DNA from 4 places in the Bacillus sp. 05T21 genome. Region 2 is predicted to be linked to each of the others. Evidence: predicted binding sites of a transcription regulator. Region 2 holds the regulator's gene; each other region holds the start of a gene.
What was found. The regulator LexA, encoded in region 2, represses DNA repair genes until DNA is damaged. The targets are predictions, from matches to a motif close to CGAACATATGTTCG.
Positions count from the first base shown of each region.

Region 1: ruvA (Holliday junction DNA helicase RuvA) is a predicted target of LexA. The motif match lies at 2,879-2,892, and genes of this name have one in related genera.
Region 3: addB (helicase-exonuclease AddAB subunit AddB) is a predicted target of LexA. The motif match lies at 1,685-1,698, and genes of this name have one in related genera.
Region 4: recN (DNA repair protein RecN) is a predicted target of LexA. The motif match lies at 3,404-3,417, and genes of this name have one in related genera.

Region 1 is NZ_JBFTMD010000001.1:729,330-736,904, reverse strand. It holds gene AC1DKZ_RS03925 (YhcN/YlaJ family sporulation lipoprotein) at 1-399, shown strand, start outside; gene AC1DKZ_RS03920 (branched-chain amino acid ABC transporter substrate-binding protein) at 432-866, opposite strand; gene AC1DKZ_RS03915 (BofC C-terminal domain-containing protein) at 1,300-1,815, shown strand; gene AC1DKZ_RS03910 (iron-hydroxamate ABC transporter substrate-binding protein) at 1,829-2,773, opposite strand; gene ruvA (Holliday junction DNA helicase RuvA) at 2,963-3,580, shown strand; gene ruvB (Holliday junction branch migration DNA helicase RuvB) at 3,586-4,587, shown strand; gene AC1DKZ_RS03895 (DUF2905 domain-containing protein) at 4,584-4,784, shown strand; gene queA (tRNA preQ1(34) S-adenosylmethionine ribosyltransferase-isomerase QueA) at 4,804-5,856, shown strand; gene tgt (tRNA guanosine(34) transglycosylase Tgt) at 5,869-7,008, shown strand; gene yajC (preprotein translocase subunit YajC) at 7,036-7,296, shown strand; gene AC1DKZ_RS03875 (TIGR04086 family membrane protein) at 7,334-7,575, opposite strand, start outside.
Region 2 is NZ_JBFTMD010000006.1:238,517-246,091, reverse strand. It holds gene glnA (type I glutamate--ammonia ligase) at 1-942, shown strand, start outside; gene AC1DKZ_RS14915 (PadR family transcriptional regulator) at 1,236-1,559, shown strand; gene AC1DKZ_RS14910 (DUF1700 domain-containing protein) at 1,552-2,094, shown strand; gene AC1DKZ_RS14905 (DUF4097 family beta strand repeat-containing protein) at 2,095-2,898, shown strand; gene lexA (transcriptional repressor LexA) at 3,002-3,616, opposite strand; gene AC1DKZ_RS14895 (YneB family resolvase-like protein) at 3,758-4,414, shown strand; gene AC1DKZ_RS14890 (DUF896 domain-containing protein) at 4,460-4,699, shown strand; gene AC1DKZ_RS14885 (bifunctional metallophosphatase/5'-nucleotidase) at 4,741-6,324, opposite strand; gene AC1DKZ_RS14880 (phosphate/phosphite/phosphonate ABC transporter substrate-binding protein) at 6,510-7,448, shown strand; gene phnC (phosphonate ABC transporter ATP-binding protein) at 7,544-7,575, shown strand, end outside.
Region 3 is NZ_JBFTMD010000002.1:506,225-513,799, forward strand. It holds gene addB (helicase-exonuclease AddAB subunit AddB) at 1-1,659, opposite strand, end outside; gene lepB (signal peptidase I) at 1,777-2,340, opposite strand; gene AC1DKZ_RS07575 (TVP38/TMEM64 family protein) at 2,551-3,144, opposite strand; gene AC1DKZ_RS07580 (competence protein ComK) at 3,461-4,042, opposite strand; partial or broken gene AC1DKZ_RS07585 (RNA-guided endonuclease TnpB family protein) at 4,092-4,169, opposite strand; gene AC1DKZ_RS07590 (hypothetical protein) at 4,473-4,658, shown strand; partial or broken gene AC1DKZ_RS07595 (hypothetical protein) at 4,709-4,937, opposite strand; gene cspA (RNA chaperone/antiterminator CspA) at 4,996-5,199, opposite strand; gene AC1DKZ_RS07605 (DUF6584 family protein) at 5,479-5,973, shown strand; gene aceA (isocitrate lyase) at 6,110-7,387, opposite strand; gene aceB (malate synthase A) at 7,413-7,575, opposite strand, start outside.
Region 4 is NZ_JBFTMD010000001.1:517,085-524,659, forward strand. It holds gene spoIVB (SpoIVB peptidase) at 130-1,422, opposite strand; gene recN (DNA repair protein RecN) at 1,542-3,281, opposite strand; gene argR (arginine repressor ArgR) at 3,551-4,000, opposite strand; gene AC1DKZ_RS02720 (TlyA family RNA methyltransferase) at 4,143-4,982, opposite strand; gene dxs (1-deoxy-D-xylulose-5-phosphate synthase) at 4,986-6,878, opposite strand; gene ispA ((2E,6E)-farnesyl diphosphate synthase) at 7,187-7,575, opposite strand, start outside.

The DNA.
Region 1 (7,575 bases), on a different contig from region 2:
GGGCAAATTGCTAATCCACACCCAACTCGTAATATTACAATGAACAATTCATACATTAACAATGATGGTAAAACTGCGGAGAAAATTACGAATCGTGTGAAACGTATGAATAACGTAGACCGAGTTTCTACAGTTGTATATGGAAACGATGTAGCGATTGCGGTAAAACCGCGTAATACAGCGACGAATGAAACAGCAATGGCGAACGAAATTCGTCAAGCTGTTGTGAATGAAGTTGGAAATAGAAACGTATATGTTTCTGTAAGAAATGACATGTTTACTCGTGTCGATGCAATGAGTACGCGTTTACGTAACGGCACAGCTACAAACGATTTTAATCGTGACATAACAAATATGTTCCGAGACATTCGTTACGGTCTGACTGGTACTATGCGATAACAAATTAAAGAGGAAGGGCTAGCCCTTCCTCTTTATTCATCGTTGTCTTGTAAACGTCGTTTTTTTATAAAATAACTAATGGAGTAAGACGCTAAAAAGCATATGAAGAGAATACCACCTGTTAAAATAGCTTCAAATAGAGGTCTTTCTGGACTGAAAATGATATAAATAATAGCCATGATAATTCCTACAATAAGAGAGCGTAAAATAATTTTGTAATAAGGAGTTAACTTTATTTCCTTTTCGCTTTCTTCTACATCGATAGAAACGCTTAACTGTAAATAACTAAGTACAATACTTGTAAGAATAAATAATAACCACAATGGAGATTTCGTAATTTGATCCATTCCTTCTGTGAATCCGATATAGCCTAAAATTCCGATTATACCAATTGATTGAAAAAGAAAGGCAATACGTATGTTTTTTAACGTTTGAAGTATGAGGCGTTCATCTTTAATTTTTTTCAAGGCATTCATCCCCTGTTTATATTTATAGTATTAATTGTAATATATATATTACATTAATCAATTTATAGTTTACATAAATTTCAATTGGTTGAAAGAGGAAGAAAAATATATTTAGAAATATATTGCGCTTCTACCTTGTTAATGTTATATTAGCAAAGCGATGAGCTAATTTACGTAAGTCGAGAGATATGCTTAAGTGCTAAACACGCGAATGTGGTCGCCTGGTCTTTCGCCGTAAACGCATCAGACGCCTGCTTTGCAGGCGTCTTTCATTTTATATAAAAGTAAATGATACATGCAGATGAGGATTAACCCTTATCTGCATTTTTTATTTTCCTTAGAAATTTAATGCTATTGTTTATATGGATAAAACCCCCATTTCCGGAAAAGCTACAAATGAAAGTATGATTTTGCCTAGAAGAGGTGAACGGAAATGAAATGGATGCTAATTGCAGTGCAAGCTTTTGTTGTGATGTTTTGCTTAGCTTATGGATCCGATGTGAGGGCAGAAATAACAGAAAAAGTACCTGAAGTTACAATTTTATTAGAGCGTATGTATGTTGATGGAGAAGTAAGCGAGGAAATACTGACAGAAAAAGTAGCGGATTTAGAAAAGTTTTTGCAGCAATATAAAGAATGGCAACTTGTTGATCGTGATGATGTGCAAATCGTATTACAAAGGAAAGTTGATGATATTTCTCCTTTACTGAAAACGAGCGGTTATTTTGGTGTTTCAGAGGAAGGGATATTGCAAATTTTTAAAGGGGTACCGAAAAGTGATAACGCGATCCATTCCTTCTTTCAAATTGATATGAAAAAGCTTGAAAGTTATGAGCGTGCGGAATTGAAACGTGGTATTCGCATAAAATCAAAAGAAGGTTTTGTAAAGACAATCGAAAAAATGAAGCAGTACGCAGTGCAAAATAAGAAAAAAAGCAGCTCAGGGTGAGCTGCTTTTTTTCTTATTTATTCTTAGCTAAAATCTCTTTTGCGATTTCATCAATTAGCATATCTTTTCCGATTGGATTGAATGCTTTCGTATTGAAGATTTCATTCGATACTTCATATACGTGATTGTTTTTTACTGCTTTATTATCTTTCCAAACCGCACTGTTTTTATAGTCTTCGTACACTTTATCAGCTTCTCCGCCGAAGTTTACAATAAACATTTGATCAGGCTGGAATGCAACAAGGCCTTCAAGTGATACTTGTGCCATCGTTTGTTTTAAATCTGTGCCTTTTGTTGCTGGAAGTTTTAAGTCGTTAAAGATGATGTCACCATATCCGAAGCTACCGTATACACGGAAGTTTTGTGGTGTTACTGCAACGAACATAAAGTTCTCATCTTTTGTTTTCTCTTTAATTTTTTTAGATAAAGAGTCTGCTTTTTTATCGTAATCTGCAATCCATTTGTCGGCTTTCTTTTCTTCGCCAAATAGTTTACCTACTTCTTTAAACTTACCGCGCCAGTCTTCTAGATTTGTTTCTAGAACAACTGTCGGTGCCACTTTTTCTAGTTGATCATAAATTTTCAATTGACGATTGTTTAAAATAATTAAGTCTGGTTTTAAAGCTGTAACAGCCTCTAGGTCAACTTTAGGTGCCCAGTACCAGCCGACTGCCTTTACCCCGTCTAGCTTGTCCGTTAAGTGATTTTGGATTTTATCTTTATATGTGTTTGCTGTGCCAACAGGTTTATGTCCAAGGATTAATAATTCCTCTGTTGATCCAGATAAATCAACAATTCTCTTTGGATTAGCTGGAATTGTTGATTCCCCTTTAGCATGTTTTACAACTTTTGTTTTCGGTTGTTCTTTTGCTTTTGCTTCTTCTTTTTGAGAAGAACAGCCAACGATAGAAAGAACAACTAGCATAATAGTAAATAAAATAAATAGCTTTTGTTTCATCCTGATGTAACTCCTTTAATTAATATTGATAATCATTATCGACTTCTGTATATTAATGTTCTTTTTGTATTTATGTCAATAGAAAAAAACGGAAATTGTAAACGGGGAACATTTGTTGGGGCAGTCTCGCTTTTCTATTGTTAAATATGTTAAAATGGAATACATGATTTGAGAGGGAGAGATCGTATTTTGTTTGAATATGTTACAGGTTACGTGGAGTATGTAGGACCGGAATATGTCGTAATTGACCATAATGGAATTGGTTATCAAATTTTCACACCAAATCCGTATGTATTTCAAAGAAGTAAGCAAGAAATCCGTGTCTATACATATCATTATGTGAGAGAAGATATTATGGCACTTTACGGGTTTAAAACACGTGAAGAGCGTTTATTATTTACAAAATTGTTAGGTGTATCGGGGATTGGACCAAAAGGTGCTCTTGCAATTTTAGCTTCTGGTCAAACCGGACAGGTCGTTCAAGCGATTGAACATGAAGATGAGAAGTTCTTAGTGAAGTTCCCAGGCGTCGGAAAGAAAACAGCGCGCCAAATGATTTTAGATTTAAAAGGAAAACTAGCAGATGTTGTACCAGATGCGTTTGTTGATTTGTTCTCAGATACTGAAAGTTTTGATGCGAAGAAAGGTTCATCAGTTGAACTTGATGAAGCACTGGAGGCACTGCGTGCACTTGGCTATGCAGAACGAGAAGTCTCTCGCGTTGTACCAGAGTTATTAAAAGAATCACTAACGACGGATCAATATATTAAAAAGGCACTTAGTCTTTTACTAAATGGTAAGAGGTGAGTATAATGGACGAACGTCTCCTTTCAGGGGAATCTGGATACGAAGATGCGGATTTAGAGTATTCATTACGGCCACAGACGCTCCGTCAGTATATTGGCCAAGATAAAGCGAAACATAATTTAGAAGTGTTTATTGAAGCGGCGAAAATGCGTGAAGAAACGTTAGATCACGTACTTTTATATGGCCCACCTGGACTTGGTAAAACGACGCTTGCGAATATTATTGCCAATGAAATGGGTGTTAACATTCGAACGACGTCAGGTCCCGCAATTGAAAGACCAGGAGATTTAGCGGCTGTATTAACAGCACTTCAGCCAGGAGATGTATTATTTATTGATGAAATTCATCGTTTGCATAGATCTATTGAAGAAGTGCTATACCCAGCGATGGAAGACTTTTGCCTTGATATCGTTATTGGGAAAGGACCGTCAGCTCGCTCTGTACGTCTAGATTTACCTCCATTTACGCTAGTTGGGGCAACGACGCGTGCAGGTGCATTATCAGCACCACTTCGTGACCGTTTCGGTGTACTTTCACGATTAGAGTACTATACAGTAGATCAGCTTTCTGCGATTGTAGAACGTACAGCAGAAGTGTTTGAAGTTGAAATAGATTCGTTAGCAGCATTAGAAATTGCAAGACGTGCCCGTGGTACACCTCGTATTGCGAATCGTCTATTACGACGTGTACGTGACTTCGCACAAGTTCGCAGTGACGGAACGATTGCGATGGAAATTACACAAATGGCGTTAGAACTATTACAAGTAGATAAATTAGGACTTGATCATATCGACCATAAATTACTGCTTGGTATTATTGAAAAGTTCCGCGGTGGTCCAGTTGGATTAGAAACTGTTTCAGCAACGATTGGAGAAGAATCGCATACGATTGAAGATGTGTATGAACCGTATTTATTACAAATTGGCTTTTTACAAAGAACGCCAAGAGGTCGGATCGTAACACCGCTTGCATATGAGCATTTCGGAATGGAGATGCCAAAAGTATGACGGAGATGCCAAAGCTGCTTATTACAGCTGGTATTTTGCTCATTGTTGTTGGATTAGCTTGGAAGTTCATAGGAAGGCTTCCAGGCGATATTTTTGTGAAAAAAGGTAACGTTACCTTTTATTTTCCTATCATTACATGTATTGTGTTAAGTATTGCATTATCTTTCATTATGTATATAATAAATCGATTCAAATAAGAAATAGGTGGATACAGTTATGGATATTAATCTGTTTGATTTTCATTTACCAGAAGAACTCATTGCACAAATTCCGCTTGAAGAGCGTGAAACATCAAGATTGATGGTGTTAGACCGTGAAACAGGAGATATTGAGCATAAACATTTTACGGACATTCTTTCTTACTTACAAGAGGGGGATTGCTTAGTTTTAAATGAAACGAAAGTGATGCCAGCTCGCTTGCACGGTGTGAAAGAAGATACAGGTGCACACATTGAAGTGCTTCTTTTGAAACAAGAGGAAGGCGATAAGTGGGAAACGCTTATAAAGCCAGCGAAGCGTGTAAAAGAAGGAACTGTCATCTCTTTTGGTGAAGGAAAGTTAAAAGCAACTTGCATTGGAACAGCAGATCAAGGTGGGCGTCAACTTGAGTTTTCATATGACGGCATCTTTTATGAAATTTTAGACGAGCTTGGAGAAATGCCACTTCCTCCATATATTAAAGAGACGCTAGAAGATCGCGATCGTTATCAAACGGTATATGCGAAGGAAATCGGTTCAGCAGCAGCACCGACGGCTGGCCTTCACTTTACAGAAGAGTTACTTGAGAAATTGAAGCAAAAAGGCGTCGGGTTAGCATTCATTACACTCCATGTAGGACTTGGAACATTTAGACCAGTTTCTGCAGATACTATTGAAGAGCATCATATGCACGCAGAGTATTACCATATGTCTGAAGAGACTGCGGCTTTATTAAACCGCGTGAAAGAGGATGGCGGCCGTATTATTACTGTAGGTACGACATCAACACGTACGTTAGAAACGATTGCGACAGATCATAGTGGTAAGCTTTGCGCAGCTTCTGGCTGGACAGATATTTTTATGTACCCAGGATATGAATTTAAAGCAATTGATGGTTTAATTACAAACTTCCATTTGCCGAAATCAACATTAATTATGCTTGTAAGTGCATTTTCAAATAGAGATAATGTACTTCATGCTTATAATGAAGCAGTAAAAGAAAAATATCGTTTCTTTAGTTTCGGTGATGCGATGTTCGTTGCATCTCACGCTAAAATGAGAAACAAATAAAAGGAGTAAATTATGACAGCAATTCGTTATGAATTTATTAAAACTTGTAAACAAACGGGTGCGCGTTTAGGTCGAGTGCACACGCCACACGGCTCATTTGATACACCGACATTTATGCCAGTTGGTACACTTGCAACAGTTAAAACAATGTCACCAGAAGAATTAAAAGCAATGGATTCTGGCATTATTTTAAGCAATACGTATCATTTATGGCTACGTCCAGGCCACGAAATTATTCGTGAAGCAGGTGGCTTGCATAAGTTTATGAACTGGGATCGTGCAATCTTAACGGATTCAGGTGGATTCCAAGTATTTAGCTTAAGTGATTTCCGACGCATTGAAGAGGAAGGTGTTCATTTCCGCAATCACTTAAATGGCGATAAATTATTCTTATCTCCAGAAAAGGCGATGGAAATCCAAAATGCATTAGGTTCAGATATCATGATGGCATTTGATGAGTGTCCACCGTTCCCTGCTACTTTTGAATACATGAAAAAGTCTGTAGAGCGTACAAGCCGCTGGGCAGAGCGTTGCCTAAAGGCGCATGAACGTCCACAAGATCAAGGTTTATTCGGTATTGTACAGGGCGGGGAGTTTGAAGAGCTTCGTCGTCAAAGTGCGAAAGATCTTGTTTCAATGGACTTCCCTGGCTATGCTATAGGCGGTCTATCTGTTGGTGAACCGAAGGATATTATGAATCGTGTTCTTGAGTTTACAACACCACTTCTTCCTGATGATAAACCACGTTACTTAATGGGTGTAGGTTCTCCTGACTCGTTAATTGATGGTGCGATTCGCGGTGTTGATATGTTTGACTGCGTACTTCCAACTCGTATCGCTCGAAATGGTACATGTATGACAAGTGAAGGTCGCTTAGTTGTGAAAAATGCGAAATTCGCTAGAGACTTCGGGCCGCTTGATCCGAACTGTGATTGCTACACATGTAAAAACTATTCTCGTGCGTACATTCGTCACTTAATGAAATGTGATGAAACGTTCGGAATTCGTTTAACGTCTTATCACAACCTTCATTTTCTGTTAAACTTAATGGAGCAGGTGAGACAAGCTATTCGTGAAGACCGTCTTGGCGATTTCCGCGAAGAGTTCTTTGAACAGTATGGCTTTAATAAACCGAATGCTAAAAACTTCTAATACATAATTTAAAAGGAGGAACACAAGATGAATGCAGGTATGATGAATATCGTTATGATTGTTGCGATGTTTGCGATTTTCTATTTCTTATTAATTCGCCCGCAACAAAAGCGTCAAAAAGCAGTTGCACAAATGCAAAATGAAATCAAAAAAGGTGATGCTATCGTAACAATCGGTGGTTTACACGCTACAATCGAATCAGTGGATGAAACAAAAATTGTTGTTAAATCTGGTGGTGCACACTTAACTTTCGATCGCAATGCGATTCGTGAAGTTGTGAAAAACTAATGATGAAGGCCCTGCATGAAATGTGCAGGGCCTTTTTTTAACTATTTTGTTTTGACATATTTACACCGAAAATACCTCCGAGTGTACTCGCACCCATTAATGCTAATTGGTAGAGTAACTGTGAGTTCGATAAAGTTTGAGAGAAGCCTAAATAGTTAACGAGAAAGACGAGAATAGCGAATGTAAGGCCTGTTGTGAAACCTACTAGCCATCCTTTTCCTTGTGCCTTTTTACCAGCAATAAATCCAGACATAAGCATAGACAGAAGGGCTATTATAA
Region 2 (7,575 bases):
GAGCCAGAATTCTTCCTATTTAAAGTTGATGAAAAAGGAAATCCAACATTAGAATTAAACGATAACGGTGGATACTTCGACCTTGCGCCGATGGATCTAGGGGAAAACTGCCGTCGTGATATCGTTCTTGAACTTGAAGAAATGGGCTTTGAAATTGAAGCATCTCACCATGAGGTTGCGCCAGGTCAACATGAAATTGACTTTAAATATGCAAATGCAATTCGCTCATGTGATGACATTCAAACATTCAAGCTTGTTGTAAGAACGATTGCTCGTAAACATGGTTTACACGCAACATTTATGCCGAAACCATTATACGGTGTGAACGGTTCAGGTATGCACTGTAACTTATCACTATTTAAAAATGGTGAGAACGTATTCTTCGATCAAAACGGTGATTTACAATTAAGTGATGATGCTCGTCACTTCATCGCAGGTATTTTAAAACATGCGCCAGCATTTACAGCGGTAGCAAACCCAACTGTAAACTCTTACAAGCGTTTAGTACCTGGATATGAAGCTCCATGTTACGTAGCATGGTCTGCACAAAACCGTAGTCCATTAGTGCGTATCCCTGCATCTCGTGGTATTAGTACACGCGTAGAAGTACGTAGTGTTGACCCAGCTGCAAACCCATATTTAGTAATGGCTACATTATTAGCAGCAGGTCTTGACGGAATTAAAAACAAATTAACTCCGCCAGCTGCAGTAGATCGTAACATCTACGTAATGACAAAAGAAGAGCGCGAAGAAGCAGGTATCGTTGACTTACCAGCAACATTAGCGCAAGCGTTAGTTACTTTACAATCTAATGAAATCGTATGTGGCGCATTAGGTGATCATTTACTTGAGCACTTCATCGAAGCGAAAGAGATTGAGTGGGATATTTTCCGCACGCAAGTTCACCAATGGGAACGCGATCAATATATGTCTCTATACTAAGAGAGAAAAAAGCCTTGATACTACGGTATCAGGGCTTTTTTTATTTGTGGGCAAATATAAAGGCTTGTGAAATGAATTGGATGGGTGCCCGCAAAAAGTCATGTGGATTATTTAAAATGCGTGCTAGCTATGAATGGAAATGTGGAAGTTGAAATATGGTGTGGATGTATTTAATTCGAAAATTAAGTATTGAAAAATATAGTACCTTGCAATAAACAATACTAAGTGTTATATTGTGGATATAATAGGTACCGTGTATTGAATAGTACTAAAATGAGAAAGGGAGATTGTCCTTGAACGTTCAGTTTAAAAAAGGTGTGTTAGAACTGTGTGTATTGGCACTTGTAAAACGTAAGGATTGTTATGGATATGAACTTGTTCAGCAAATTTCTAATAAATTTTTAATATCGGAAGGTTCTGTATATCCGTTATTACGTCGTTTAACGAAAGAGGGATATTTTCAAACGTATTTAAAAGAATCCACGGAAGGACCGCCCCGTAAATATTATCAACTAACAGAGCAAGGAGAGATGCAACTTACTTTATTAGTAACAGAGTGGCGTGATTTTGCTAAAGGTGTTCAAGAAATTATTGAAGGGGTGGAATGGGATGAGTAAAGAACGGTTTCTTAAAGAATTATCAAGTCATCTTAGAAAGTTACCAGAAGAAGAGCGACAAGATATTTTATTTGATTATGAAGAGCACTTTCAGTTTGGGATGGAAGAGGGGAAAACTGAATCAGAAATAATAAAGGGACTTGGCTTTCCGAAAGTAATTGCGAAAGACTTGCTTGCTTTGTATCGCTTTGATGAGATGAAAAAGGATCCATCGACTTCGAATATAACAAGAGCTGTCATGGCAGCGGTTGGACTTAGTTTGTTTAATTTTATTATTGTGTTAGGCCCGTTAGTTGCAATTATAGCTTTTATATTTTCCTTTTGGGTCGGTGGGATTGCTAGTGTAGTGACACTATTTTTCGTTATTGTAAAAGTATTTATGGGCACTTTTATATGGTTGGATCTTTTCGTTAGTATAACGTTTGTCGGAGTAGGTTTGTTGTTATGTATTGTAGCTTATTATAGTACGAAGTGGTTTAAAAGATTATGTGTACGCTATGTAGTCTGGAACTTCAAAATGATAAAAGGGGAGTAGATGATGAAAAAGATATTATTAGTAGCTATCGCTTGTATCATTATTGGAGTAATAGGGATTTCACAAACATATGAAAAAGCAGTACAAACTGCAGAAAAAGGAGATAAAGAGGACGTAATTAAAAACGAAACGCTAAAAAATGTAGAAGTTAAGTTAGATGCGGGAGATATTGTTGTCCAAAAATCTCCTGATTCCTCTTTTTATGTAAAGCAAAAAGGAGACGTAAGTAAACAGGAGATTCGTATTGCTGAAGATGGTGATACATTAAAAATCATAGGGGAAATAGAAAAAGGTGTTTCATTTGATTTTTCATTTTACAATTTCGGATTTCAAACGCCTACATTGACTATATTAGTACCTGAACGTTCTTATCAAGAGATAAAAGTAAATTCATCCGCTGGACAAATAGAAATAAGTAATGTGAAAAGTGACCGCGTAAGTGTTGAAACACTCGCCGGAGAAGTGGATTTGAAATATGTAACAGCAAAGAGTGTGGAGGGGTCTACAAAAGCTGGTGAGGTGAATTTTAAAAAAGTAACAGGGAAAGTAACAGCAAAAACGGCTAGTGGGGATATAGATATTATTGATCATGATTCTAAATATGATTTAGAGGTAAGTTCAACTGCTGGAGATGTAGATATTACTTTATTGGAAAAACCACAAGATGCAGTTATAACTGGGCAAACTGCTGCTGGAGACGTGACAATTTTTAATGAAGACAATAAAAATATAACGATTGGTAATGGTAGTAAAAAGATTAGCGGTAAAACCGCTGCTGGAGATGTTACTATTGAAACGCGTTAATAATTAATGAAACGCATTCTTTTGAATGAACGGAAATCTATCAAAATATAAAAAGAAGATAATTACCTATATAAATAAGGGAATTATCTTCTTTTTATTATTTTTAATGTAAATCACGATATACGCCAATTACTTTTCCAATAACTGACACTTGTTTTAAAATAATAGGTTCTAGTGAAGAGTTTTCCGGTTGTAGACGGAAATGATCTTTTTCTTTATAGAAACGTTTAACAGTTGCTTCGTTATCTTCTGTTAAAGCAACTACAATTTCACCGTTGTATGCAGACTGTTGTTGGCGAACAACAACTAAATCACCATCAAAGATACCGGCTTCAATCATGCTATCTCCAGAAATGCGTAACATAAACACTTGATCTGCTCCAGCAACGATACTAGCTGGAAGTGGGAAGTGATCTTCTACACTTTCGACTGCTGTAATCGGTAAACCGGCAGTAACTTTTCCGATGATTGGAACTTGAATAACAGATTGTGTTTCCGTTCGGTTGTCACCTAAAATTTCAATTGCGCGTGGTTTTGTTGGATCGCGTCGAATATATCCCTTTTCCTCTAGTCGTGATAAATGTCCGTGCACTGTAGAACTAGAAGCAAGGCCGACTGCTTGACCGATTTCACGTACGGAAGGCGGATATCCTTTTTCTTGTACTTTTAGCTTAATAAAGTCGAGAATGTCTTGCTGGCGTTTCGTTAACTTTTCCATGTTTTCTAACACCTCGTTTTCTTTCATTTTTCTTATTATTAAGTATAACATGCGAAAAAACATTCTACAAACATAAGTTCGAACGAAAGGCAAATTTATGATACACTATAAGGAAAATATAGTGAGAAAGAAGGGTTCAAAATGAATGCAATTATTTATGCACGTGTGAGCACAACAAAAGAAGAACAGGAAACATCATTATTGCGTCAAAAAGATGAATTATTGCATTTAGCTGAGCGCTATCAAATGGATGTTACAAAGGTAATTGAGGAGCAGGCTAGCGGTTATACAATTGAACGTGATGGCATATTAGAAGTGCTAGATACAATTCGAGATGAACAAGTTGATGTACTACTTATACAAGATGAAACGCGTCTTGGTAGAGGAAATGCAAAGATTGCATTAATGCATTGTTTACATAAAGAGGGGATAAAAGTTTATACGCACACGCATAGTGGTGAATTACAGCTTTCAGATTCTGATTCGATGGTGCTAAATATAATTGGGATCGTTGAAGAGTATCAAAGAAAGATCCACAATTTAAAAATTAAACGTGGCATGCAAAGAGCAGTGGAGAAAGGATTTCGTCCAGAAAATAATTTGAAAAATCGTCATTTAAGCGTAGGACGTGAGAAAAAAGAAGTGCCAATTGAGGAAATTGTACGTTTGCGCCGGAATGAATTAACTTTTGAAGAAATTGCAGCAACACTTCGTGGTTTTGGTCATGATGTTTCAAAAGCAACTGTACATCGAAGGTATGTAGAATATACAAAGCAATTGCTTGATAAAGAGGAATAACTATTGTATGATAATAATCAGTTTTGAGTAGAAGGGGGATTCGAGATGCCAAGTCAAGAACTCATTGAACGCATTAACTTCTTAGCGAAAAAAGCAAAAGCTGAAGGCTTAACTGAAGAAGAACAACGTGAGCGCCAATCGCTTCGTGAACAATATTTAAAAGGATTTCGTCAAAATATGTTAAACGAATTAAAAGGAATTAAAGTCGTTAACGAAGAAGGAACGGACGTTACACCGGCGGAATTAAAAGCTTTAAAAAAGCAGGATAATGCAAAATTAAATTAAAAGATGGGCATAGCCCATCTTTTTTTTATTTGTTAAAATTGTTATTTAATAACTTTCCAGTTTTCATTTTTCGTTGCTTCTATCCTTTTATGCTTCAATATATAGTTAGCGATAAGTTCAGACATATCTGTTGGTATGTCTTTTACTACTGGTTTATTTTGAAACATAAAGAAGTTCCCGCCACCGCTTGCACGATAATTATTCATAACAACGTCATATTCTTCATTCATATTAAGAGGAGCGCCTTTATACTGCAAAGACTCTACTCTCTCTCCAATTGGTTTTGAAATGTTTAATACATACGAAATCCCTTCCCACATATCGTAATTAAAGTGTTGTGGTTTTGGCTCTATATAGGCAGGGTTTACGATGATGGTTCCATCTGCTTTTAATGTGAAATAAGAAGCAGAGAGTTCGAGAGCATCTTTTATATCCGCTCCGGTTATTCTAATTACTTTTAATGTATTTGGATAAATATAATTAGAAACGATGTCACGCATTGTTACATGTTTCGGGAAACCAGGAGATGTATTATGAAACAAACTTGTACAAGAAATTGAAACATTAGCTATATCCATCTGTATTTTATTTATGAATTCAATAAAAGGATGGTCTTGCAAACGTGTTTGCATAGCATCGGAAATTTGCATATCCCCATAAATTATTCCAATAGGTTTATCAAGCCAATTTTGTGTTTTCTCTTCATAATTGGCAACCAAGGAAAGAACATCTTGGTCTGCCGCAATTCCTTGTACGGGCAATAACTCTGAATAACTCTCTTTTTTCACCCATTTTTGTTCTGCTTTTTCGAATGTTACTGTTACTTTTCCAACTGAGTGTCCATTGCATCCGGTCTGTAAAATTGTTACACCATTAATCACGGTGTGAGCGATTTCTCGGTGTTGGTGGCCTGTTAGTAAAATATCTATGCCTTCAATTTCATGGCACATTGCATATCCTTGGTTTTCACCTGTTAAAACTTCAGTCGGTACTCCGGTTTGTAAATCACGTTCAAATCCCCCGTGATAGGCTACGACTAGTAAATCTGGTTTTTCATGTTTACGGATGTAAGAAACCCATTTTTTTGTTGTTTCAAATGCATCTTCAAATTGTAAATCTTTAATATGATGTGCTTGTTCCCAATGGGGGATGTAATGCGTTGTCACCCCTAAAATAGCAATTTTTATATTTGATTCAATATGTTTTATTATATATGGTTTCCCGAAATAAGGTTCTTTTCTGTTTTTATCTAAAATGTTTGCTGATAGATAAGGGGAATTTGCAGTAGCCACAGCATTATTTAATATATCCATTCCATAATTAAATTCATGATTTCCGATAATTGCAATGTCATACTCTAAGTAGTTGGCTAATAAGGACATTGGGTTTTCCATATCTTTTTCGTATGTAGCGTAATGATAAGTAAATGGTGTTCCTTGAATGAAGTCCCCGTTATCAATCAGAAGAACGTTTGCATTTTGAGAACGTTCTTTTTTTATGAGAGTAGAAATTTTAGCTAAACCAATTTCTGCTTTGGAGTTATCTTGGTAGTGAATTGGATACACAGTACCATGTACATCGCTTGTTAATAAAATATTTAAAGTTACAATTTGATTTTGATTCAACACCATTCACCTTTTCTATAGTTATCTTTCAATTAATCATATCAAATATATGAAAAGAATTTTAATGTGAATGTATAGAATGTGTAAAGATTCTGTAAATAAGCAATTATTTGTAAAAATATGTGATATATTTCTTCATGTTTATGGAAGGTTATTTTATAACAACGAAAAATGGAGGCATTAACATGTTGAAAAAAGTTTTTGCAATGAGCACAACAGTTGTACTAGCAGCGGGATTATTAAGTGGATGTGGAACGAAGGAATCAAGTGCAAGTAAAAATGAAGATACGAAAAAAGGTTATGTACCGAAGACGCTAAATGTTCAATTTGTTCCTTCTCAAAATGCAGATACGTTAGAGGCGAAGGCAAAACCATTGGAAAAGCTATTAAGTGATAAATTAAACATTCCGGTAAAAGTTAGTATTTCAACGAATTACAATACAATTGTAGAAGCGATGGCATCTAAGCAAGTAGATGTAGGCTTTTTACCTCCAACAGCGTATGTGTTAGCGCATGAGAAAAAGGCTGCAAACGTAATTTTACAGGCGCAACGTTTTGGGGTAGATGATGAAACTGGAGCTCCCACAAAGGATTTAGTAGATGTTTATAAATCAGAGTTTGTTGTTAAGAAAGATTCTAATATTAATAGTGTAAAAGATTTAAAAGGTAAAAAAATTGGCTATCAAGATGTAACATCATCAGCGGGTTATGTATGGCCTGCGGCTGTATTGTTAAAAGAGGGAATCGATCCGCTAAAGGATGTGAAACCTGTTACATTAAAAGGTCATGATCAGTCACTTATTGCTCTTTTAAATGGTGATGTAGATGCAGCTGTTGTATTCCAAGATGCTCGTAATATTGTAAAAAAAGATTATCCGAATATATTCGATCAAACGAAAATAGTAAAATTTACGGAGAAAATTCCAAACGATACGATTTCTGTACGTTCTGATTTAGATGCAGAGTGGAGCAAGAAATTACAGGATGCTTTCATTGAAATAGGAAAGAATGAGGAAGGGCACAAAATCATTAAAGAAGTATACTCACATGAAGGATACGTTAAATCTGATGATAGTAAATTTGATATCGTTCGTGAATATGGAAAGAAAGTGAAAACGCAATAATACATATGGAAATGGCGACTAACTGGAAAGTGTGTGATTTCAGTTAGTTTGCCGTTTTTCAGTTATTGATAATACATAGAAGGTAGGTAAGATGTGTGATAGAGTTTCGAAATGTTTCCAAAGTGTA
Region 3 (7,575 bases), on a different contig from region 2:
AACGAACGTATCAAGAAGATTCATCACTTCTTCCCATACTTGCTCATGGTCTGTCGCAAATAAGAAATCTCCATTTTCTTCTGCACGAGCACGTAATTCTTCTAGTTTTTTCGGAACGTCAAGCTCCTCTAAAAATAAATATACCGCTTCGCACATTTGCATAACTGTTCCAGCACGCTTCAGTCTTTTTTGCATACGAATAACTGGCGTTCTTACAACGTCGCGAAGTCGATTTATTTTCTCTTCCATTTCACGCTCACTGTCTGTTATCATTTCGCTCGCATCATCAAGAGAACGATAACGACGATACATCCACGGATCTTCAGAAGTCCATCTCTTCCCTTGTACACCGTACGCTAAACAGTAGTTTTCAAACTCATCCATCTCTTCGCGCATCGCTTCTTTTCTTACATCTAATGGATATAAAAGCTCTGTTTTCACGCAGCGAAATACTGCATCATAACGCCAATTCCCGCTAATAATCTCGAGTGCAGAACGAATACATTCTACTAGCGGATGATGTGACATTGGGCGTTTTTCATCGATGAAATGTGGGATATTATAATCCGTAAATAACGTTCGCATTACGTCGTAATAACTTTCTCCGTTACGAAGAAGGACTGCGATATCTCGGTAACGATAGTCTTCATCCGCCACAAGTCTTCTAATTTCACGAGCTACACCTTCTACTTCAGCTCGTAAATTAGCTGCTGTACTAATTGTCACACTCGCTTCACCATGATACTTTTCATTCGGATGCGCTTCATAATGTGTTTCTAAATGAGCTAATGCTGGAGAATGAAAACGCGGTTGTTCCATAAGTGGAATTGTTTTTTCAATTTCTATTTTCTCTTCACGCGCTACTTGTTTTATTTTTTCATACGTTAACGTCGTTTCATAAAATAAATCTAGTTCATTCACTGGCTGCGCTAACGTTTTTTCATCTATCGTTAATGTTATTGTTACTCTTGTTCCTAATCTCATTAGCCCTCTAACGATTTCTAGCTCTTGAGGAGAAAATGAATGGAATCCATCTATATAAATTTCCGCGTCTTTTACATACTCAGAGTCTGAAAGCTTCTCAATTAATAATTGTAAGTAGTCTTCTGAATCTAAATACTTTCCGATTAAAGCACGTTCAAAATCATCATATAGTAACTGTAAATCATACACTTTATTCGCTAGTAGCTTTTGCTCTGCACTACTGCTATGTGTGTCTAATTGTTGCCACATTTCATATACGTTAGACGGCGTCACATTGTAACGTTTAAACTCAGCAATCATACTACCAAGATGTTCAAAGAAACCGTTTTGCTCCGCTGCTTTTTGAAACACAGATAGTCCATCTTTACGAGATTCTACAATTTTACGAAGCAACATATGTACACCAGCTTCATCAATATGAAGACGACTCGCTCCGCCAACTTCTTGCAGCACCTTCCACGCTAATCGCGAAAAACTAAAAACTTGTGCCCGAATAGAACCTCTTACATCTTCGCTCCCAATTAACGCCTGCTGCGTTTGGAATGTCATCTGTTCTGGCACAAGATATAATATTGTTTTCCCTCTTGGGCGCTGTTTTAACTCTTCTTGCACTTCGTGTAAACAAAGTGTACTTTTTCCACTTCCAGCTCTACCAATCACAAATCGAAGTGACATGTAACCCCACCTTTCACTTACATAACGAACGTTAGTTTGCTATCACAATTGTATTATAGGACGATAAAAAAGACAAACATACTCGTTTGTCTTTTCCTTATACTTCATTTTATTATATCAGCCTTTTGAAAAATTCGTTTGTACCTCTTGAATCGGCCAATATCGTAAATCAACTTTACCGACAACTGTATCAGCTTTCACAAAGCCGAAGTGCCTACTATCCCAACTACCAAGGCGGTTGTCACCAACTACAAAAATAGAACCGGGTGGTACAAACTTTTCTTTCGTTAATTCTTCTAATTTAAAATCACCTGTTAATTGCCGTCCATTCGTCTCTTTCTTATACGTCTCTAAATAAGGTTCCTCCACGAATTGTCCGTTTATATATAATTTATCATGCTTATATTCGATATGATCCCCAGGTAAACCGATAATTCGCTTTACATAGTCCTCTTTTTTATTCGCATGAAAAACGACGACATCAAATCGATTCAAGTCCCCTACTTGATAACTCACCTTATTCACAACGAGCATATTTCCATCTTGCAATGTCGGCATCATTGACTTCCCCTCTACAACGTACGTTGAAAAGAAAAACGTTCGAAAAAATACAGCTAATAGTACACCAATTAAAATTGTTCTTATCCACTCTAGCCCTTCTTTTTTCAAAGTTTTCTTCATTCGCTTCTCCCCTCGCCCTTTAATAATGAAGCTTGCATTTATAAAGTGAAACTTAATCGGTGGGGGTTTTGTTCATCCCCCACCGATTATTAGCCCGCACCAATCGGGCATTTACGGGCAGTTTGATCTCCCACCTAACTTCTTTGCTTCAGTCGAATTTTTTGGTGGGAGTTTTATTGCCCTCAAATAGCGGGACAAAGAAGACTTTTCCTACTGTAGTTCTAACTTTACTTCAATTTTTTTACCGACATACCATAAAATAAAAATAACAACGCCCACAATAACCGATTTCACCGGCTTATGAATAAATGACACTAAATCATGACCGATATACGTTAAAATAAAGATCATAACAAGCTTTCCAAATGCTAATGCTAGTCCAAACTGTTTTACGCTAATGCGAGATAAACCAGCTACAACGTTTATAAGCGCAGATGGTGTGAACGGAAAACAAAATATAACAAAGATTGGCGCGAACCCTTTTCTTTCAATCCATCCCATCGCTTTTCGCACTCTCTCATGCTTATTTACAAAAGAAAAGAAACGACTTCTTCCAAAGCTACGAATAATGAAAAATACAAGCATTGCACCAATTACTGACCCAATCCATGAATAAAGAAAACCGAACCAAAAACCAAATGCAACAGCATTCGCCAACACAAACACAATGAGTGGCAATGCCGGAATAAGCGCCTCTATCATCGGTAAGCCAATACCGAGAAGCGGTCCGAACGCACGATAACTTTCAACAATATGATCCATATTTTCTGGTGAAAAATACTCTTTGATTGTTTGAAAATCCATTCTACACTTTACCCCTTTACTCTAATTACTACCTCTACTGTATCATCGCTTAAATGAAAGAGGAAATGGTAGATACGACATATGGAGATGTATTTATTAAAGTTTCCATATCATTCGCTAGAATTCCTTCATTATTATGCTATAATAATCTTTCAATATTCGACAAGGTTTGTTGTACGTTTGGTTGTTTGAGGAACAATATTTTTTGATAATTTTTTCGGTAATCTTCTGAATACATCGACTACAATTTGATTTTTATCGACTTTCCGACAAAAACAGACAAATAAAAAGGATGAGTCTCCCCATCCTTTCCCTCTCACACTTCGCCTTCCTTCACAAAATACACTTTCTCATATGCTGGTGTTAATTTAGATTCTTCATTTTTATCAATCTCTTTAAAGCAAGGATTTCCTTGTTTTTTCTTACGATCTTCATACTCTGTCCGTAATTTCGCTGTACGATTTTGCTGATTTTCAAAGCTACTTTTTGACATTTCTAGTTTCACAGCGAAACCATTTATAAATCTAATAATAAGATTTCCATCTTTTAATTCTTTATTATCTTCAATATGAAAATGAGACAACCACGCACACTCTTTTCGAGAATAAGAATACGTAGGGAAAAAATAAAGTTGATCTGTCGGGCTAATTGCGATAGGAGCTTTATGTGTAATACGAGTTAACTCCTTCGTTCCTTCTTTTCTTCCAAAGAAACTAGAACCATGCTTCCGGCAGCTTCTCTCTATAATATCAAGAGGCTTTTGAAATACGAAAAAAGAATCTTCCATTTCAACAATTCGCGTAACAACTTTCTTTTCTCCTAGAACAACAGGAAGTAAGGCCATTGTATTTTTGCTTACAACATAGTTTTCGACATAACGTTCTACTTTACTTTCCATAGTCTACTGTCTGCTACTACAAATATAGGCAAATGTATATCCTTAAAGTATGTAGTTTTTGCACGCTAAGAATACTTTTATCTATACTCGCTCTTTTGTTAGTAACAGATTTTTCACCTCTCTTTTTTTAATTTTCGATTGCTATTTAATTTCCCTTCTTCATTTCCCTTTTATAGTAGCACCTACGAAAAGGAAATGGTTTACATTCCACGATTCTTTACAAATACTTATAATAAATCAAATATAATACAAATCTGTTAATAATGATATGTGAATATTAAAGGAATAATCTGTATAAAAAAAAGGATTCTATATACGAAAAAAGAATTTATATCATTTGTAATATGTTTAACACATTCCCCTTTTCATATAATTACAGCAATTAATTTTGCTATAATTAAAATATAAATCAAATATACGGAGGTCTCTCATGGAAGAAAATCAAGATCATCCAACAATTCAAATGAAAAATAGTAGCATTGTTATCGTAAAAAATTCAGCGAGTATTATATTCGGTTTATTTTTTATTTTACTGTTCTTCGCGAAGCCTTTTCGTAAATCTAAATGTCCAGAATGCAAGAAACGTGAAAAGAAAAAAGCTGTGAAAGAACACTAAAAGGCCTTCCTTTACGGGAAAGCCTTTTTACATACTGATTACCATTTCCTTCATTCTTCTTCATCCTCAAAAAAACCTACTATTTTTTCTTCCAAGATTCTCTGTATCTCTTTCAACCTGTACTATGATTATATATGGTTCTTGATCTAAATAACGAGAATGAGACTTCCTCAAATCAATTACCGTCACTTTATCATTTTCATAAGTTTTCGAGTACGCCTTTATTTCTTCAATCGTACTTTTTAGGCTGTCTTTATTACTAATATAAATATCGTATATCTCAACAACAAAAAAAGGATGGCATAAGCCATCCTTTTTTCTATAATAAACTATAAAATTATAGTTTGATTACGTTTTTAGCTTGAGGTCCACGGTTGCCATCTTCGATTTCGAAGCTAACTTTTTGGCCTTCTTCTAAAGATTTGAAACCATCAGTTTCGATTGCAGAGAAATGTACGAATACATCGTTTTCGCCTGGAACTTCGATGAAACCGAAGCCTTTTTCGTTGTTAAACCATTTTACTTGTCCTGTAACTGTCATAATTATTTCCTCCTAAGAAAATACATTTTATTATTTAGTCTTCATGTATAAAAAAAGAATCCACACATTATCAAATTCGAAACATAAACTAGTTCTCACATACTTTTCCCCGTTTGTTTTCGGCACTTGATAATATATGGATTGCTTAATTTAATTATTCAACTGGTATTATCATAGCATACTTAAAATAGAATGTACAATCCTTTTTAAAAATAAAGTTTCTAAATTTTAGTATTTTTTATAAAATATAACCACACCTATTCTAATAAGGAGGCGTGTATGACAGAAATAATCCCTAAAAAAACATTAAAGAGAATTGAAAAAGATATTGAAAATAACAACCTTGGAAAAGCAAGAGATAGATTACACGGATTAATCGCTACTTATCCGAATGAATTAGAAATTAGGAAAAAACTCGGTGACATTTACTTTACATTACAATACCCAGAAATGGCTGGACGGTATTGGTATCTTGAAAAAGAGAAAACAGATGTTATGCACGCGGCATGTCTACAATTTGAAAAATCGATGGGAAACGACTCTTATCATATTGTACGTGCTTTAAAATTCAAAGGAGATCGTAACATTATTACAGGACTACACACCGAACGTCCCTTACAGCCATTGCAGAAAAAAGTGATAGAGAAACTAATTGATGATTATGAAGAAACATGGAAAGACAAACTATTTACATGGGGCTGTCTATCATTATTCGCATTCCTTCTTTTTACTGCTATTATTGGTATATTCACTATATTGGATTGGATATTTTAAATAGAAGTGAACGTCCCACAATACGACGACAAATAAAATCACATCCACTTTCCGACAAAGTTTAACAATGTCAGCGACGTAATAATAAATAAGAAAAGTGCCCCAAAAATTTTTTGGGGGGCACCTACTTATACCTTTATTTCGTAAACTGTTCTTCTTCTGTGGATCCTTTTAGAGCAGTCGTTGATGAAGTACCGCCTGTAATCACTTGTGCTACTTCATCAAAGTATCCTGTTCCTACTTCGCGTTGATGGCGCGTTGCTGAGTAACCGTATTTCTCTGCTGCGAACTCTGCTTGTTGTAATTCAGAGTACGCTGCCATGCCGCGCTCTTTATAACCACGCGCTAATTCAAACATGCCGTAATTTAACGAATGGAATCCAGCAAGCGTTACGAACTGGAATTTATAACCGTACGATGCAATTTCTTTTTGGAAGCTTGCAATCGTTTTTTCATCTAATTTTTGTTTCCAGTTAAAAGAAGGGGAACAGTTGTAAGCAAGTAGCTTCCCTGGATATTTCTTATGAATTGCGTCCGCAAAGCGTTTTGCATCTTCTAAATTTGGCTCCGACGTTTCACACCAAACGAGATCTGCATACGGCGCATACGCTAAACCACGTGCAATTGCTTGATCAAGACCTGCTTTCGTATGATAAAACCCTTCTGGCGTTCTTTCACCTGTAATAAACTCTTGATCAACTGGATCGATATCGCTCGTAATTAAATCTGCCGCATCTGCATCTGTTCTTGCAACGATAATTGTTGGTACACCCATTACATCCGCAGCAAGACGTGCCGAAATTAAATTACGCACCGCTGTTTGCGTCGGTAATAATACTTTTCCGCCTAAATGCCCGCATTTTTTCTCTGAAGATAATTGGTCTTCAAAGTGCACGCCAGATGCACCCGCTTCAATCATCCCTTTCATTAATTCAAATACGTTTAACTGTCCACCAAACCCAGCTTCAGCATCCGCCACAATTGGGACGAAATAATCCGTATCACCGCTACCTTCCATATGTTGAATTTGATCAGCACGTTGAAGTGTTTGGTTAATTCGTTTTACAACAGCCGGCACACTGTTCGCCGGGTATAAGCTTTGGTCAGGATACATATGTCCAGAAAGGTTCGCATCTGCCGCTACTTGCCAACCGCTTAAATAAATTGCTTTTAATCCAGCCTTCACTTGTTGCATCGCTTGGTTTCCTGTTAATGCCCCAAGTGCATTAATATAATCTTCTGTATGAAGTGATTTCCAAAGCTTCTCTGCACCGCAGCGCGCTAACGTATGTTCAATATCAATCGATCCGCGCAGACGAATTACATCTTCAGCTGTATATGGACGTGTTATCCCTTTCCAGCGCGTATCTAATTCCCAGCTTTCCTGCAATTTATCAATTCTTTCGTTTTTCATATGTTCCATCCCCTTTTCTTGTTTCTTATAAAATTTCATAACCCGGTAATGTTAAAAACGGCATGAACTCGTTATTACGAACAAGGTTTGTAAACAGTTTTGTAGCCTCTTCAAATCTCCCCTTATTAAATGCTTCCTTACCAATCTCTCTTTCTATTTTTGCTAGTTCTTCTTCTTTCAATTCTTCC
Region 4 (7,575 bases), on a different contig from region 2:
ACACATTCCATCATAGAATTACAGCGAAACGTTCAACCCTTTGCTTATATCTTACAACAAAAAACAGCTCTTGCGGAGCTTTTACAAAATTTCAACGAATTTTTCAAAAGAAAAGCGAGCTAATATGTATTAGCTCGCTTTTTTCTCTTGATCATAAATATTAATTCCAGCCTCATGTAACATCCATTCAATATGAACACCGTATCCTGACGTTGGATCATTTACAAATACATGTGTAACCGCACCAATTACTTTCCCATTTTGTACAATCGGACTTCCACTCATTCCTTGTACAATACCACCTGTTTTTGCTAGTAAACGTTTATCTGTCACTTTTATAACCATACCTTTTGTAGCTGGGAACTTTTGTGGTACCGTACTAACAACTTCAATATCAAACGCTTCCACCTTATCTTGATCAATAACTGTTAATATTTTCGCTGGCCCTTCTTTTACTTGATGGGATAATGCGATAGGCATTGCTTTATCCATTATGCCGTTTGTCATATCTGTATTTAATTTCCCAAAAATACCATACGGGCTATTTATTGTAATATTACCAATCACTTCACGATCCGGTGAAAATCTTGCTAATTTTTCTCCCGGGTTCCCGTGACTTCCTCTTTCAATAGACGTTACTGTCGAACGCATAATTTGTCCATCTTCTACTTGAATTGGCTTTTTTGTATCATTATCGGAAATTACATGACCAAGCGCTCCATATTTCATAGAATCTGGATGTACAAATGTCATCGTTCCGATACCAGCTGCTGAATCACGAATATACAGTCCAATTCGGTAAGAGGATTCACCATTGTCTTTTTGTGGTGTTAGCTTAGCACGAATATATTTTCCATCTCTTAATAAAACAAGATTAAGCGGTTCACCTGTTTCTCCACTATTATGAATAAATGGTGCTACATCACTCATTCTTTCAATTGTTTTACCATTGATTTCAGTAATCATATCTCCAATCTGTACACCAGCTGTTTCACCAGGAGATATTTTACCCTTTTCAGTTTGAATTAAATGATGGCCTACAACAAGTACACCTTTTGTGTTCAATTTTACACCAATCGATTGTCCACCTGGAATAACTTTAAAATCTTTTAATACTTTCACATTTACTTTTTTCACTGGAAAACCAGCAAGTTGAAACACCATATCAGCTTCACCATTTTGGTGAGAATTTACCATAAGTTCTTGTTCATTTGAACTTACAGTAAATACATTACGATTTGTAGATGCAGCCTTAAAAACTGGTAATGATGCTATTTCTGATTGTTGTCCTTCAAAAACAACAAGTTGCTTCGGCGATGAAATAAACGTTCGAAGCGGTTTAAAACATCCAATAAAAACTAGAGAAACAAGGAGACAAAGACCTATTATTTTTCGAAATCTTTCTAATTTCAATTTGTTCACTCTCCTCGCTCCTACCCCACATTCAGCCTCTTGGCTTCACTTTTTAATCTCTCCTTGCAGCGCTTTATTTATAACCGGAAGAATTAAGAAATCGTCATTTGAGAAAAAAAAGCTATCCATTACTGGATAGCCTCTGCTGTCTGTTTGAAATGATGCGCTTGCGTAAGTAACTCTTTCGCATGCTCTGTCGTTAAATCTGTAATTTCAACACCAGAAATCATTCGAGCAATTTCTGTTACTTTTTCATCCGTACTTAACACAGTAACCGATGTAATCGTACGATCATTCGCCACTTGTTTTCTAATAAATAAATGAGAGTCCGCCATTGAAGCTACTTGAGGTAAGTGCGTAATACAAAGTACTTGCGAGTTTACTGATACACGATAAATTTTTTCCGCAATAGCCTGTGCAACCCGACCACTCACACCCGTATCCACTTCATCAAAAATAACAGATGCAACACCTTGATGCTTAGAAAAAATGCTTTTTAAAGCTAAAATAATACGAGATAACTCTCCGCCAGAAGCGACCTTTGAAAGTGGCTTTAACGGTTCACCCGGATTCGTTGAAATATAAAATTCCACATGATCGTAGCCATCCGCCGTAAGTTTTACCGGTGTTCCTTCCACGAGAGGTTCTTCTACATTTCCTACCCTCTTCATAATTCTCACTTCAAATTTCGTTTTTTCCATATATAGTTCTTTTAATTCTTGATGAATAGCGCTTGTAAGATGATCTGCAAGCTCATGACGCATAGTACTTAACAACGTTGCTTCTTTTACAATAACACCTTCTAATTTCGTTAACTGCTTTCTCGTCGTTTCAATATGTACGTCTTTATTTTCAATCGTAAAAATTTCTTGTTCAATTTTATCAGCATACGCTAAAATCTCTTCTACAGTATTTCCATACTTTCTCTTTAACATACGGATTTCATTCAAACGTGTTTCAATTTCATCTAGACGTTTCGGATCATATTCCATCATATCTAATTTTTCTCTAAGCTGGTATGCAACTTCTTCTAATAAGTAATAACTATTTGCAATAGAATCATGATTTTCTTGATACGCTTCATCTAAGTGCGTAATACTCTCCATTTGTCCCATTGCATTTCTTACGTGATCCAATCCCTGTCCGTCCCCACTTAACGAACGATACGCATCTCCTAATGCTTTATAAATCTTTTCAAAATTGGAGATTTTTAATCGTTCCTCAGTCAATTCATATTCTTCATCCATTTTTAAATCCGCCTTACGAATTTCTTCATGTTGGAATTGAATTAAATCTAGACGATGGGCCATTTGTTGTTCATTTTCACTTAAAGATTTCAGCTGTTTTTTTAACTTCTCATAGTCTGTATATACATTTTGATATATGCCCAATTGTTTAACAATGCGATTTCCATCAAAATGATCAAGCATAAACATATGACGCTCTTCATTCATTAAATCTTGTGTTTCATGCTGTCCATGAATATCAACTAGCGTTTTTCCAATCTCTTTTAATATGCTGAGTGTAACAAGTTTCCCATTTACACGACAGACACTTTTTCCGTTCGCAGCGATGTCACGCTTCAAAATAATCATGCCATCTTCTATTTCTATATCTAACTCTTCTGCCTTTGCGATACATGGATGTTTGTCATCTTCTACATAGAATAAGCCTTCTATCTCAGCCTTTTCTGTTCCATATCGAACAAATTCTGCTGAACCACGGCCACCAACAAGCAAACTAATTGCATCAATAATAATGGATTTTCCAGCTCCTGTTTCACCACTTAAAACGGTTAAACCTTTTTGAAAAGAAATATTTAATGCCTCAATAATAGCAAAGTTTCTGATCGATAATTCCGATAACAATGCCCCATTCACCTCGTTATAAACTAATCCCCTATTAAGGGCTTTTCTCAGTATTCTTCATTCAAATAGTTATACTATATGTTTGTATGTATAAATTACTCTTCTAACCCGCTCCATTGTACCAAACATTCGTTTTACGGGTCAATCCACCTATTTTCTAACTTCATTCAAAAAAATAATGTATTGTATTTGAAAATCCGTATTTTTCGCCAATAAAAATATCTTGTTTACTTTCCACTTTACAGAGGAAAGTAAACAAGATTTTTCTGTTAAAGCATATTTAAGAAACGATCAGAGACAACACCTGTATCTTCAGGTGTACGGCAAATAATTAAGCAAGTATCATCACCACAAATGGTTCCGACGATCTCATCCCACTCTAAATGATCAATGAGTGCCCCAAGTGAATGAGCGTTACCAGGCAATGTTTTTAGCACAAGCATATGTCCTGCCGTGTCTAATTTTACAAATGAATCCACTAGATTTCGTTTTAATTTTTGCAACGGATTAAATCGTTGATCTGCTGGCAAGCTATATTTATAGCGGCCATCATGTAATGGCACCTTCACTAAGTGCAGTTCTTTAATATCGCGCGATACTGTTGCTTGCGTTACATTAAACCCCACATTACGTAAAATATCAACTAGTTCATCTTGTGTTTCAATTTCTTTGTTAGCAATAATTTCCCTGATTTTAATATGGCGCTGACCTTTATTCATACATTTGCACCTCACACTATCTCTTACCATAGTTTAAACATTGGTATACTTCATTTATTTATGTTACCGTATAATCCATTACTTGTACACAATTGTTTTTACAATCATTATACGATTACAACAAAAAGAGGAACAACATATGTCATTCCCCTTTCCCTTTTTGTTTTAGAACATCATGTGCTTCTGTAACAACTTGCTCAATAGAAACCGGAGAATGATTTTCGCCATTCTCACGCTCACCGTGCCACTTTAGATGAATTAAAAATTCAATATTTCCATCCCCGCCTGTAATTGGTGAGAATGTTAAACCTTCGATATTATAGCCTTCCTTAAGAGCAAAATCGACAATCATTTCCACGACAGCTTCATGTACTTTTCTATCACGAACAATGCCTTTTTTCCCGACTTGTTCTCGTCCAGCTTCAAACTGAGGTTTAATCAATGCAGCTACATCACCATTTGGCATAAGCATTGTTTTTAAAACCGGCAATATAAGCCTTAATGATATAAATGAAACATCAATACTTGCAAACTGCGGTAAACCACGCTCTAAATCTGCCGGTGTCACGTAACGGAAGTTCGTTCGTTCCATCACAACAACACGCTCATCTTGACGCAATTTCCACGCAAGTTGATTATATCCTACATCTAATGCGTAGGATAACTTCGCCCCATTTTGAAGCGCACAGTCTGTAAAACCACCAGTTGATGAACCAATATCTATCATAACCTTATCTTGTAAATCAAGTTGAAATGTTTCTAATGCCTTTTCAAGCTTATAACCACCACGGCTTACATACGGCATGACTTGCCCTTTCACCGTAATCTCCGTATCTTGTGAGATTTTCTCCCCTGGCTTATCGAGTCTCATTTCATTCGCATATACAAGACCTGCCATAACAGCACGTTTAGCCTTCTCACGCGTTTCTATAAGTCCTCGCTCTACTAATAGTACATCTACTCTTTCTTTTTTTACGCTCATTTGTTACGCCCTTTTTTGTTTTGATGGAATCATTGTATGAATACGGTCTACAACAGCATCTGTCGTTAAACCAATTTCTTCTAACAGTTTTGTTACACTACCATGCTCTATGAAGCGATCAGGAATACCCATTCGTTCAATTAAAGCACTATGGTATCCGTTCTCAGAAGCAAATTCAACTACTCCCGTTCCAAAGCCACCGATTAAACAAGCCTCTTCAATCGTTAAAATCGGTATATTTTTCCCTAAAAGCTCATGTAAATATGCTTCGTCCATCGGCTTAATAAAGCGAGCATTCACTACTTTCACTGATACTCCAGCTTGTTCAAGACGCTCAGCTGCTTCCATTGCCATCGGGATTGTCGTACCAAACGTTAAAATTGCTGCTTGTGTGCCTTCTTTTAACGTTTCCCATGTACCGATTGGAATCGCCTTTAATTCTTCATCCATTTGAACGCCAAGTCCATTTCCGCGTGCATAACGTAAAGCAATCGGTCCATCTTCGTATTGCATCGCTGTATATACTAAATGTTGACCTTCATTTTCATCTTTCGGCATCATAAGCACCATATTCGGCAAGTGACGTAAAAACGCGATGTCAAATACACCTTGATGCGTTTCACCGTCTGCTCCTACTAATCCAGAGCGATCTATTCCAATGAAAACATTTAAATTCTGGCGACAAATATCATGAACAACTTGGTCATATGCTCTTTGTAAAAATGTTGAATAAATTGCTAAGAACGGCTTCATCCCTTGTGTTGCCATACCAGCTGCCATTGTTGTAGCATGCTGCTCTGCAATACCTACATCAATCATGCGATCCGGAAATTCTTTTTGGAATTTCTCAAGTTTCGATCCAACAGGCATTGCAGGCGTAATTGCAACGATACGTTCATCCGTTCTCGCTAGCTTAAGCACTGTTTCACTAACAACAGCACTCCATGCTGGTGCAACTTCTTTCGGTTTAACGAAGTCACCTGACTCAATTTTATACGGTCCTGTTCCGTGCCAAGTTCCAATAACGTCACTTTCAGCTGGTTTATAACCTTTTCCTTTTTTCGTAATAACATGAACAAGTACTGGGCCTTTTGTTTTCTTTGCATATTGCAACGTTTCGAATAACTTTTCATAATCATGCCCATCGACCGGACCTAAATATGTAAAGCCTAATTCTTCAAAAAAGACGCCTGATACTAGTAAATATTTTAGACTATCTTTTATTTTCTCTGCTGTCGCAGCAACTTTCCCGCCGACTGCTGGGATTTTCTTCAATATATACTCTAGTTCATCTTTTACCCAATGGTACTTCCCTGCGGTACGTAAACGACCAAGTACATTATGAAGTGCACCGACGTTTGGTGCAATTGACATTTCATTGTCATTCAAAATAACAATCATGTCCGTTTTTTCATGCCCAATGTGGTTCAATGCCTCTAAAGCCATTCCGCCTGTTAATGCACCATCGCCAATGATTGGTATAACGTATTCTTCCGTTTTCTTTAAATCACGTGCTAGAGCCATTCCCATTGCAGCAGATAACGACGTTGAACTATGACCAGTTTCCCAAACATCATGCTCACTCTCACAGCGTTTTGGAAAACCACATAGACCTTGGTATTGCCTTAATGTGCCGAATTCTTTCGCACGCCCTGTTAAAATTTTATGTACATAGGATTGATGTCCTACGTCCCATAAAAACTTATCTTTCGGACTATCAAATAATTTATGCAGAGCAATTGTGAGTTCTACTACACCTAAATTAGGTGCAATATGTCCACCTGTTTGAGAGAGCTCTTCAATTAAAAACTTACGAATATCCTCACTCAACCCCTCTAGTTCACTGATAGACATATCTTTCAAAAAACTAGGGTTTTGAATTTGCGTTAGATCCACATGGATCACTCACTTTCATTTCATAATCTGTCAACATGTCAAATATTATAAGAAACATTTACACAACACAAGAAATTATCTTTTCTATTCTTTTTATCTTGTCCTGCTTTCAGAAAACACTTCCATTTTTTCACTTATCATATTATACATCATATTTCTTTACGTGATGAAAAAAATAGCCGCTAACACGAAGTGATAACGGCAATGTAATCTACATATATTTTTGCCAATAACAAGAAAAGAAAAACCTTTTCCTACATTTATATCATAAAATGATGAATGACTCAACAAATGGAAACGCTGTTATATTAGTTATTACGTTTTGCGATTAAATCACAAATAGATAGTAAATATTCATCTTGTAATTGTAAGGAGCTAATAGAATCTTTTGCTTTTGCAATTTTCTCCTCTAAAATAGATTTTGCTCTATCTACAGTAAATAACGTCGTATATGTGCTCTTCTCGTTGGAAGCATCACTACCAATCGGTTTTCCAATCTCTTCTTCTGTTCCTTCTACATCCAAAATATCATCTCTAATTTGGAAAGCTAGACCGATATATTTCGCAAATGCAAGTAACTTCTCTTCTTGCTCTTCTGTAGCATCAGAAAGTATCGCGCCTGCAAGTACAGCAAACTCAAGCAGTTTACCTGTCTTATGATTATGAATGTACTCTAATTCATTAATTGTAAGTCGTT